One region of the Paenibacillus sp. J5 genome, then DNA from elsewhere that is predicted to be linked to it. Evidence: predicted binding sites of a transcription regulator. Region 1 holds the regulator's gene; each other region holds the start of a gene.
The links. The regulator Rex, encoded in region 1, represses fermentation and respiration genes when NADH is low (regulators of the CRP and FNR family bind a similar motif). The targets are predictions, from matches to a motif close to TTGTGAAATATTTCACAA.
Positions count from the first base shown of each region.

Region 2: a site for Rex is predicted at 1,709-1,726, ahead of ACY1JZ_RS06065 (DUF1641 domain-containing protein). Genes of this name have one in related genera too.
Region 3: a site for Rex is predicted at 2,256-2,273, ahead of ACY1JZ_RS02460 (formate/nitrite transporter family protein). Genes of this name have one in related genera too.

Region 1 covers NZ_JBUEDD010000012.1:106,544-110,190, forward strand. Annotated here, with positions in the region: gene dinG (ATP-dependent DNA helicase DinG) at 1-1,000, shown strand, start outside; gene ACY1JZ_RS20925 (redox-sensing transcriptional repressor Rex) at 997-1,638, shown strand; gene ACY1JZ_RS20930 (amidohydrolase) at 1,635-2,939, shown strand; gene ACY1JZ_RS20935 (cell wall elongation regulator TseB-like domain-containing protein) at 2,939-3,469, shown strand.
Region 2 covers NZ_JBUEDD010000003.1:176,646-180,292, reverse strand. Annotated here, with positions in the region: gene ACY1JZ_RS06070 (hypothetical protein) at 1-1,355, opposite strand, end outside; gene ACY1JZ_RS06065 (DUF1641 domain-containing protein) at 1,816-2,253, shown strand; gene ACY1JZ_RS06060 (NAD(P)/FAD-dependent oxidoreductase) at 2,291-3,469, shown strand; gene ACY1JZ_RS06055 (GNAT family N-acetyltransferase) at 3,605-3,647, opposite strand, start outside.
Region 3 covers NZ_JBUEDD010000001.1:609,703-613,349, forward strand. Annotated here, with positions in the region: gene ACY1JZ_RS02450 (response regulator transcription factor) at 1-302, shown strand, start outside; gene ACY1JZ_RS02455 (L-lactate dehydrogenase) at 403-1,317, opposite strand; gene ACY1JZ_RS02460 (formate/nitrite transporter family protein) at 1,331-2,113, opposite strand; gene ACY1JZ_RS02465 (methyl-accepting chemotaxis protein) at 2,432-3,647, shown strand, end outside.

The DNA.
Region 1 (3,647 bases):
TCTGAATGGCATAGTGAAGGACGTGAACCGGCTGAAGGATGATCTGCGCATCTTCGTGAAGATGGAGGATAGCAACATCGTCCACTGGATTGAGGCTTCGCCCCAATACCGGGCCAAATCCGTGCAGTTGTTCGCCGTGCCGGCAGATGTAAGCGGGCAACTGAAGAAGCATTTTTTTGATACGAAAAAAAGCATCACGCTCACCTCTGCCACCCTATCGATTCAGAAGTCGTTTCAGTATGCGAGCGAGCAGCTTGGTCTAAGCTGGCATGAGAAGGAGGGCAAGCTGAAGACCGTCCAGTTGCCGTCGCCGTTCAATTACCGCGATCAGGCATTGGTCATTATTCCGCGCGATTTCCCGAGTGTCAAGGGCCCTGCCGGCGATCCGCAGTTCATCGCCCGCCTGACCGAATCTCTGGCCGCAGCAGCGCGCGAGACCGGGGGGAAGATGCTCGTGCTGTTCACCTCCTACAAGATGCTGCGTCTGGTGTATGATCCGCTCAAGGAGGAGCTGTCCTCCTCAGGCATTCAAGTGCTGGGGCAAGGCATTGACAGCGGCAATCGCAGCAAGCTGACACGGCGCTTTCAGCAGAATCAGGCATCCGTGCTGCTCGGCACAAGCAGCTTCTGGGAGGGAGTAGATATTCCCGGTGATGCGCTGACGGCGCTGGCCATCGTGCGTCTGCCCTTTCAGCCGCCCAATCATCCGCTCGTCGAGGCCAAGTCGGAGCTGCTGGTGCAGCAGAAGCAGAATCCATTCATGAAGCTGTCCATTCCGCAAGCGGTCATTCGCTTCAAGCAAGGCTTCGGACGACTTGTGCGGAGCAGTCGCGATCGCGGGGTGGTGCTCTTGTATGATACGCGGGTGTTGGAGACGTACTATGGAAAATATTTCTTGTATTCTCTCCCTGGCCCCAAGATTGAGCATATGCATGTGGACAAGATCGTTCCTCGAATGAGACAATGGCTTGCCGATGAAGCAAAGGAGGAAGAAGGGTGAAGCAGCCCAAAATATCTGAAGCGGTCGTTCGCCGTCTTCCCATTTATCTTCAATTTTTGAATGAGTTGAACAAGCGCGAGGTGCAGACCGTCTCTTCTCAGGATCTGGGACAGAGGCTGGATCTGAACCCCGCGCAGATCCGCAAGGATCTGGCTTACTTCGGTGAATTTGGCCGCAAGGGCATCGGTTATGATGTCAATTATCTGATTGAGAAGATTCGGCAGATTCTCAAGCTGAACCAGACGCTTCACGTGGCATTGGTTGGAGCGGGTAATCTGGGACATGCGCTATGCAATTATAATATGTATATTAAGGACAATATGAAGATTACAGCCGTCTTTGATGCCGTTCCCGCCAAGGTCGGTACACGTATTAATAGCTTGACGGTTCAGCCGATGGAGCTATTGAAGGAGACGATTGCAAGCAACAACATTCGGATCGGCATTATTACGGTACCTGCGGCCGAAGCGCAAAATGTGGCAGACCAGTTGGTTGAAGCAGGCGTCGAGGGGATACTGAACTTTGCCCCGATTATTCTGAAGGTGCCGGAGAGCGTCCGCATCCATCATGCCGATTTTACGCGCGAGCTGCTGAGTCTGGCCTATTATCTGGAGAATGAAGGAGAGTCATCATTATGAGCCGCCTGTGGATTGAGAACGGTATATTTGTCACGATGAATGAGGATCAGCCTGTAGTGAGCGGGCATATGGTTATCGAGGACGACAGGATTGTGTATATTGGCGAGGCGGCCCCGGAGTTAGCGCTGACCGAAGGCGCGCGTGTGGTCAAGGGAGCTGGCAAGCTGTACATGCCCGGCTTGATTAATACGCATGGACATGCGGCGATGTCGCTGCTGCGGGGCTATTCGGATGACAAGACGCTGCAGTCATGGCTGCAGGATTATATGTGGCCGATGGAAGGCAAATACGTCGATGAAGATACGCGCGTAGGTACATCGCTGGCTGTGCTGGAGATGCTCAAGAGCGGTACGACGACCTTTGTCGATATGTATGACCGGATGGACATCGTGGCGCAGGTGGTCGAGCAATCAGGGATGCGCGGCTGGTTGACACGCGGCGCGATCGGACTATGCTCCGAGGAGGAGCAGCGCGCCAAGCTGGCGGAGGCAGTGGAGTTCGCCAAGAGCTGGAATGGCCGCGCTGACGGGCGGATTCGCACGATGATGTCGCCGCATGCGCCGTATACATGCCCTCCGGCCTTCATCGAGCAATTCGTACAGGCGGCGCATGATCTCGACCTGCCGATGCATACGCATATGTCGGAGACGCTGGCCGAGGTCGAGCAAAATGTGCGAGATTATGGCTGCCGCCCTGTTGAGCACCTGCAGAAGCTGGGCGTATTCTCCCGTCCTTCGTTCATTGCCCATGGCGTTCATCTGACAGATGAGGAAATCGAAGTACTGGCAGCCCATAAGGTTGGCGTATCGCACAACCCGGCCAGCAATCTCAAGCTGGCAAGCGGTGTGGCGCGGGTGCCCGAGCTGCTGAAGGCTGGCGTGACTGTATCACTGGGCACTGATAGCGCTGCTAGCAACAACAACCTCGACCTGTTCGATGAGATCAGGCTGGCTGCGCTTATTCATAAAGGTACGAGCGGCGATCCTACAGCGGTGCCTGCGCTCACGGCGTTGCAGTTGGGAACCGTATACGGGGCGCAGACGCTCTGGCAGGAGCAGGAGCTCGGCCGCTTGCGCGCTGGCATGAAGGCGGACTTTATAGCGCTGAATATAGATCAGCCACATTTCTTCCCTCGTACAGACTATATCTCCCATCTGGTCTATGCTGCTTCGGGCCGCGACGTGGTGGATGTATGGGTGGACGGGCGCCAGGTGGTGGAGAACGGGCATTGTGTGCATCTGGATGAGGAACGCATCCTGCATGAAGCACAGGCTCGCTTCGAGGCGCTGGAGCGTCGATAATGCGTGCACGCTCCAAATCCAGGCTGATGACGCCTGGTCGCTGGGTGCTGGCTATCGTATCCGCTCTGCTGCTACTGTTCCTGCTGTTTAATCTATATTACCGTTCCACCCAACAGGACATCTGGCAGGAGGAGAACGCCGCCAAACGGATTGCTATCGAGCAAGCAGGCTTGACGGAGGTGGATAAGGCGACCAAGCATGTGTGGGATCAAATCTCGTGGGTCATCCAGGGTAAGGATAGCCAGGGGCGGGAGCAGATGGTCTGGGTCGTCGGGGATCAGGCAACGATCGAGCCGGTTGAAGCTGGTATCACGAAGGAGAAGATTGAGGCTAAGGTGCTGAAGGATAAGCCGGATGCGCGTATAATCCGTATTATACCTGGTTTGCTGAACGGCGAGCGAATCTGGGAGGTATTTTATAGCCGTGAGGAGAGCGTGCGTAAATATTATTATGAATTTTACCGCTTTAGTGACGGATCGTTTATTACGATATATAATTTGCCCTCCAAGTTTTCGGATGGGGCGGATTAGATTAGACCAAGGTGAGTGACGATGTCCCTTGAGCGGGCTGGATGAGACAGTTCAAGCTAGATAGGGGAAATAAGGAAGCGCAGGACACAGCGATTAGGCTGAGTTCTGCGCTTCCTTTATTTACAGCCGCAATCGTATAGATTGATATGATATACTCTGATATAGATGTTAAGCCATC
Region 2 (3,647 bases), on a different contig from region 1:
CCATCGCTTTTATTCATATAGGCTGCCTCTTCATGCTTATACAGCTCCTTCCCTGCCTGATCCAGCACCAGCAGATCCGCTGCAGAGCCAACAAAATCATCGGATGACTGCAGTACGGATACCCTCTTGCCATCCGGCGATGAAGCTACAGCAAAGATCGGCTTCTTGAATGTATGCAGCTTAACGACCTTACTTGTATCCATGTTGACCCGGTAGAGCGTCCGATTGCCATACACAGCATAGGTTGTGTTTCCTACATGCCGGTCAGAGAACAACACGTCGACGCCATACTCATTGCCATACGCACCGGCATTATTCGGCCTGTCGATGCGGATGCGTCGCTGCTCTTTGTGCTTGTTCACTCGTGTCTGGCTGCCATCAGCATGGTAGAACAGCCACTCCCCAGACTTGCCTGCACGGTCATACACGGGCTGCACCAGCAGCGTATCCTGCATGCCAATGCTGTCTTCATGCTGCCGTGACGGTGTGATCCAGCTCAGACGGTTCATTAGTCTTGACGTCCCGAGCGCAGCCTCGACAGCAGGGAGTTGATTCGCGTTAGCGAACCGTTCTCCCTCTGCTGTAAGCAGGCCCCCGAAGTGCAGCAGCACTGGCTGTGCAGGCGGCTCGGCGAACCGAATGAGGACACGCTGCGGATCTGTCCAGGCCAGCTCATACTCTGGCTGCATATGGCCGAGCCAGGCGGTCTGCCCGAGCGAGCGCTTCACAGCGGCAGCCACCGAATCCACCTGCAGTGGCCGATTCGCATAGACGCTGACGCCCTGCTCATCCAGATGGGGCTCGACCCGGAGCAGCGCCTCATCTCCACTCCCCCCCAGCAATACATCCAGCCAAGCCGTCGGCAGCGCCAGCGCTGGAGTGGCCTTCGCTTCGCCAGCTTCCTCTATCTCCTGCAGCAGCGCCGCGGCATCGATTCGAGCGGTTGAGCGCAGATCGCTGAGCCTATAATACTGAGACTCCCCTGCCGACAGGATACGCAGCCGGTAGTCCGTACCCATACCCGCCTCATCGGTTAACAGCCCATGCGCCCCCTCCTGAACGGCTGGCGCCTCGTGTATCCCCGCGATAACGACTGCGAGCTTCTGCGGATCGGATAAAGTGAATTGCCACGACGCGCTAGGCATGTCCAGCATCACCTCAATCGCTTCGATCTGCGGCTCCTTCGGCGCCTGCGGATCGGGCGGCGTCGGCTCCACGTTCAACGTTTCTGCCACGCCGTTCGCGTTCGTGCAGCCAGCCAGCAGAAGCAGGACCGTCGCCAGGACAGCGAGCAGAGCCGATCTTTCAGGCCGTTGCTGACCTCTGTTTCTCTCGGGTACGGATTTCATTGTCATTAGGCTTGAACCTCCCCAATTCCACATACTGTTCGGACTTTGTTTCCAGCTTATCCATATTCTCTATATTAACGGGATGAATGTCCATAATGTTACATGAGATATATAATTATATACGCCGATGTCCTAACGGGAAACAAATCATCATTCGCTCAAAAGTACACATCGGCTATTAGCGATTTCATGTATACAGGCTTACCTATCAAAATACGACAGCAATCTTTTCAAAAAATCATGCGAAATAACGCATATTTTATTAAATTTTGTCCAATTTTAAAATTATGTTTGCAGTTCAGACGAAATAGGAATAAAATGAACATAAATGTGATCAAGCCATTCTAATTCTATCCCTATTGTGAAATTTATCACAATTCATGGTGAAATGACGTGCAAGCGCCAGTTCGCTCGCACCGATAACAGAATGAGGATGGTTCATTCAAGCATGGGAGGCTGTTTTTTTATGTCGGAAACGTTAACGCAACAACCGGTAAATGAAGCTTCTGCAGGCGCCGCTCGCACGGAGCTGGACGTACTGGACCAGTTGATGAAGCCAGAGGTTCAGAAGTCCCTTACAGAGCTGGTAGAGCATCTGCCTAAGCTCGCAGAGATGGTCACCATCATGACCAAAGCTTATGACATTGCCCAGACAGTAGCTACAGACAAGGTGCTGATCGGTGACTTCAAGAATGGATTGGGCGAGTTTGTACAGCCGATCGCGGACAAAGCCAAGGGCATCGCGGCTGTTGCTGTTGAAGCAGGCGACCGTGCACAGGCAGAGCAAACAACTGTTGGCCTGTTCGGACTGCTCAAAATGCTGAAGGACCCGAATGTCCAAAATACGTTGCGCTATGCACAGGCGTTCCTGGCTGTACTGGGCGAGCGTCAGCAACAACGTTAATCGGAATATTGAACCAACACTTGAACGGAGGATAAGTATGTCGAAGCATATCGTAATTTTAGGCGGGGGCTACGGCGGGCTCCTGACTGCGCTGACTGCCCGTAAGCATCTCTCGGAGCAGGAAGCACAGATTACCGTCATCAATAAAATTCCTTCCCACCAGATCGTGACCGAGCTGCACCGTCTGGCTGTAGGCGGACTGGATGAGCGCAATGTCGCCCTGCCGCTGAACAAGCTGCTGAAAGGCAAGTCCATCAACCTGGTCATTGATACGGTTCAGAGCATCGATCTGAAGAGCAAGCAGGTTCGTCTGGCTGGCGGCAGCACAACGTCCTATGACAATCTGGTTATCGCCCTTGGCAGCGAGACCGCATTCTTCGGCATCCCTGGCCTGCAGGAGTATAGCCTGACCCTGAAGTCGGTCGAGGACGCGAATCGTGTCCGCGCTCATGTCGAGGCTCGAATCGATGCCTATGCAGCCTCCAAGAACCCTGCCGACGCTAACATCGTTATCGGTGGCGGCGGTCTGTCCGGCATCGAGCTGATCGGCGAGCTGGTTGACAAGCTGCCTAAGGTATGCGCGGAAAAAGGCGTGGATTTCAATGAGATCAGCCTGTACTGTGTTGAAGCAGCGCCTTCCATTCTCGCTGGCTTCGCCCCTGACCTGGTCGAGCGTGCGAAGGAAAGCCTGGAGAAGCGTGGCGTGAAGTTCCTGATCGGAATCGCTGTAACTGAAGTTCAAGGCAGCAAGGTGCTGCTCAAGGACGGCTCCTCCATCGAGACGAATACACTCGTATGGACTGGCGGCGTTACAGGCAATCCGCTCGTGGCTGAATCGGGCGTTGAAGTGAACCGTGGACGGGCAACGGTCAATGAGTTCCTGCAATCCACCTCCCATCCTGAGGTCTATCTGGCAGGCGACAGCGCGGTTGTATTCGGACCAGAGGGACGTCCATATCCGCCAAGCGCACAAGTGGCGTGGCAGATGGGTGAAGCAGTCGGCTATAACCTGTTCGCAACCTACAAGGGTCTGCCGCAGAAGGCCTTCGATCCGATCTTCTCCGGAACACTTGCGAGCCTTGGCCGCAAGGATGCCATCGGCACGATCGGCGGCAACCAACTGAAGCTGAAGGGAACACCGGCTACACTGATGAAGGAAGCGAGCAACGTGCGCTACCTCACGCATATTAACGGCCTGTTCTCGCTCGTCTATTAATAGCCATAGATACGTCAACAGCCTTCCAGACCACGACTGCGTGGTTTGGAAGGCTGTCTTTGTTGGACGGCCTGGCTCTGCCTCTTATGCGGCCCCAAGGCACTCAGCCATGGGCCGCTGCCTATGGCTGAGTGCCTATGGCAACTGCTTGACCATCGTCACATGAGGAATATTCTCC
Region 3 (3,647 bases), on a different contig from region 1:
CCGAGGCGCAGCGCTATGTGCTGACACATCTCGGCGAGAAGATCAGTATGGATGCTATCGCCAAAAAGGTGGGGCTCAATCCCACCCACTTCAGCCGGGTATTCAAGCTCGATACGGGCTCAACCTTTATCGAATATGTCACCCGCTGCAAGATGGAGCGAGCCTGCGAATTACTGAATCAATCCAACCTATCAGTGATAGAGATTGCCGATCAGTTGGGCTACGACAACCCCAGTTACTTCATTAAACTGTTCCGCAACCTGATGGGCACATCGCCAGCGGAATACCGCAAATCCATCTAGCCTCCAACGGCTTATTGGGTGAATATGCTCATATACGAAAAAACGACTTGCCCAGCCTAGCATGGACAAGTCGTCTTCTTATATAGTTAACCTTGGCCGCCTACAGCCCCAGTGAGCTGTTCAGCTCCTTCAGCTTGTTAGCCGATTTGTGCAGCAGCTCTCTCTCCTCCTCGGAGATCGGCAGATCCAGCACCTCGCGCACGCCTTGACGGTCAACGATGCATGGCACGCCCAGGTACACGTCCGAGATGCCGTGATAATCGGTCAGCAGCGTCGATACATTCAGCACAGCGCCCTCATCGCGCAGAATCGCCGTACAGATCCGATCAAGCGCCAGCGCGATGGCGTAATAGGTGGCGCCCTTCGCTTGAATGATCTGGTAGGCCGCGTCACGAGTGTTGGTGTAGATTTCTTCCTTCTCCGTCGCATTCAGCTTCAGCTCCGTGCCAGCGACATTCGCCAGACTCCACAGCGGCAGCTCCGAATCCCCGTGCTCGCCGACGATGTGCGCATGCACACTGCGCGGGTCGATTCTCAGCTTCTCGCCAATCAGATAGCGGAATCGGCCGCTGTCCAGCAGCGTGCCCGAGCCGATAACCCGATTCACTGGCCAGCCGATGCGCTTGAACGTCAGATAGCTCATAATATCCACCGGATTGGAGGCGAGGAGCAGGATCGCATTGGTCGCATGCACCTGCACCTGAGAGATGATGCTCTCCAGAATCGACGCATTGCGCTTGAGCAGCTCGATCCGCGTTTCTCCCTTGCGCTGAGCCGCTCCCGCCGTAATGACGATAATGTCCGCATCACGGCAATCCGAATAGGTGCCCGCCCATACTTTGCCGCCGCCGATAAACGGCAGGCCGTGGTTCATGTCGAGCGCATCGCCCGCAGCCTTGTCCGAATCGGCGTCGATCAGAACCAGCTCATCTGCACGGTTGCGCAGCAGCAATGTGAAGGCCGTTGTCGAGCCGACAGCTCCGGCTCCTATAATAACAATTCTCGATTTTTTCATCGTGGAAATCCTCCTATTGCTCCTCATAGAATGGTTTATTAACATAATGATACATAACCGACATCAGCACACTGCCGCCAATAATATTGCCTATCGTTACAGGAACCAGATTATGTATGACTCCGCCCCATGTAATCGTACCCGGATGGTTCAGCACTAGCGCTATGGCAAAGGTACACATATTGGCGATGCTGTGTTCATAGCCGGAGATGAAGAAGCAGAACACAAACAGCATCATCGCGAACATCTTCGCCCCGTCCTCCTTGAAGGACATCGGTATGAAGAAGGCGAGACAGACGAGCCAATTACAGAGGATCGCGCGGAAGAACAGCTCCATCGTAGGCGCATGCAGCTTCTTCTCCACCACGCTGAGCAAAAATCCGTTAACCGAGCTTTCATTGAACAGCCCCGTCGTCAGAATCAGCAGGGCAAACACGGCTGCGCCCAATATATTCCCCGTATAGCTGGTAGCCCACAGCTTGAGCACATCCGGCCAACGCATCTTCTTGCGCAGCGCGGCAAAGCTGTAGTAGAACGTATTGCCTGTAAATAAATCCCCGCCCCCATACGATATGAGGATAATCGCTGCCCCGAAGGTCAGCGCCGCCATCGGATAGGTGAAGGGGGAGTGCTCCATATAGAAATAGTTCCCCGTCTTGAACGCAACAATCACGCCAAAACCGATAAACATGCTCGCCAGCATCGACCGCGACAGATAGCGGAGCCGGCTCTGCTTAAAAATCTTCAGCTTCTTCAGCGCTAGCTTCTCGACTTGGCGCAATGGTTCTGTCTCCATACAATCAACCCCTTATGCAATTCGAGCATGCGGCTCCTTGCTGATGATGGCGCCAACCTATATTTCATGCTGCCTGGTCAACCCAGACCACATAGCGCTATCTTCTGTTGAACTTATATTACCATAGTTTTTGCAACATTTGATGTGATTATTTTCACAGTGCTTCCACAGCGCATGTGATATAAATACCTGAGATAATTTAGGAGAATTGACAGATAAATATGGGCATTCATCCCTATTGTTGTGTACAATAGTAGAAGTGGCACATACACCACTGGCTAACCGATAGCCAATAACTGATTTGGGGGCCTTATAACAATGAGCGTGACCTTTAGTCTGGTAAGAAAGATTGTGGCAGGCATCGCACTGGTCGCCACGATTACCTACGGAACGAGCGCATTTTTTATTTATTTCCTCAAAGACTACATTGCGCCCGACATGAACTCTTGGCTATTCACCCTGCTGACCTTTGCCGCCGGCGTGTTCTGGACCGGGCTGCTCGGTTGGCTGACTGCCAGAATGCTCGTCAAACCTTTGAATGCGCTTCGACATGCCGCCGAGATCGCCGCGCAAGGCAATCTGACAGCAGATGTCGACATCCCGCAATCACGAGATGAGCTGATGCAGTTATCGTCCTCCTTCAATGAAATGCTGACAAGCCTGCGCAGCATCGTGCGGGACATTAATAGTCATTCCTCCCATGCTACCGGTGAGGTCGGCATGCTGAGTCATGCCGCAGAACAAGCAGCCAGCCTGCTGACCCAGATTACAGAACGTGTCGACGCCATCTCGCGCAATACAGACATTCAGGCTGAGCTGTCGCTGTCGATGTACAAGACGATAGAGGAGATTGCCAGCCTGTCCGCTGAAGCCCGCACTCGCACAGTCTCAGCCCAATCGGATGCCAGCGTCATGCTGGAATCGATGAGCAGCAGTAGTGAAGTGATACAATCCGTATCTGAAACCATGGATCGGCTGAGCAAGGAAGGCGCTGAGACGACCCGAATTGTGAAGAAGCTGGAGGAGCATGCGGACAAGATCGGAGAAATCATCGATGTAGTCGAGGATATATCCGCCCGCACGCATCTGCTCGCGTTGAACGCCTCGATCGAGGCCGCACATGCGGGCGAGCATGGACAGGGCTTTCAAGTTGTTGCGATCGAAATTCGCAAGCTGGCGAATCATAGTACGACAGAGGTACAGAACATTGGCAGCCTGATCGATGAGATTCAGAAGGATCTCTCTGTTGCTGTTCACCGTATGGAGCAGCAGGCCGAGACGACAGAGCTTGAAGCGGAGAAGACGCGCACTGGCATTGGTCAGTTGCAGGCGATCGCGGATTCCGTGCAGCGCACCGTCGAAGCTGTAGATAATGTAGCTGCCCTGATCGAGGAGCAATCGGACAAGATGAAGGCCATATTAGCCGGTGCGGAGCAGGTATCCGATGCTGCGGGTGATAACGCTGCCAAGCTCAGCAGCATCGCCTCTTCCGTACAGGAGCAGAACGGCATGGTGCAGGAGGTTGCCGCCGCCT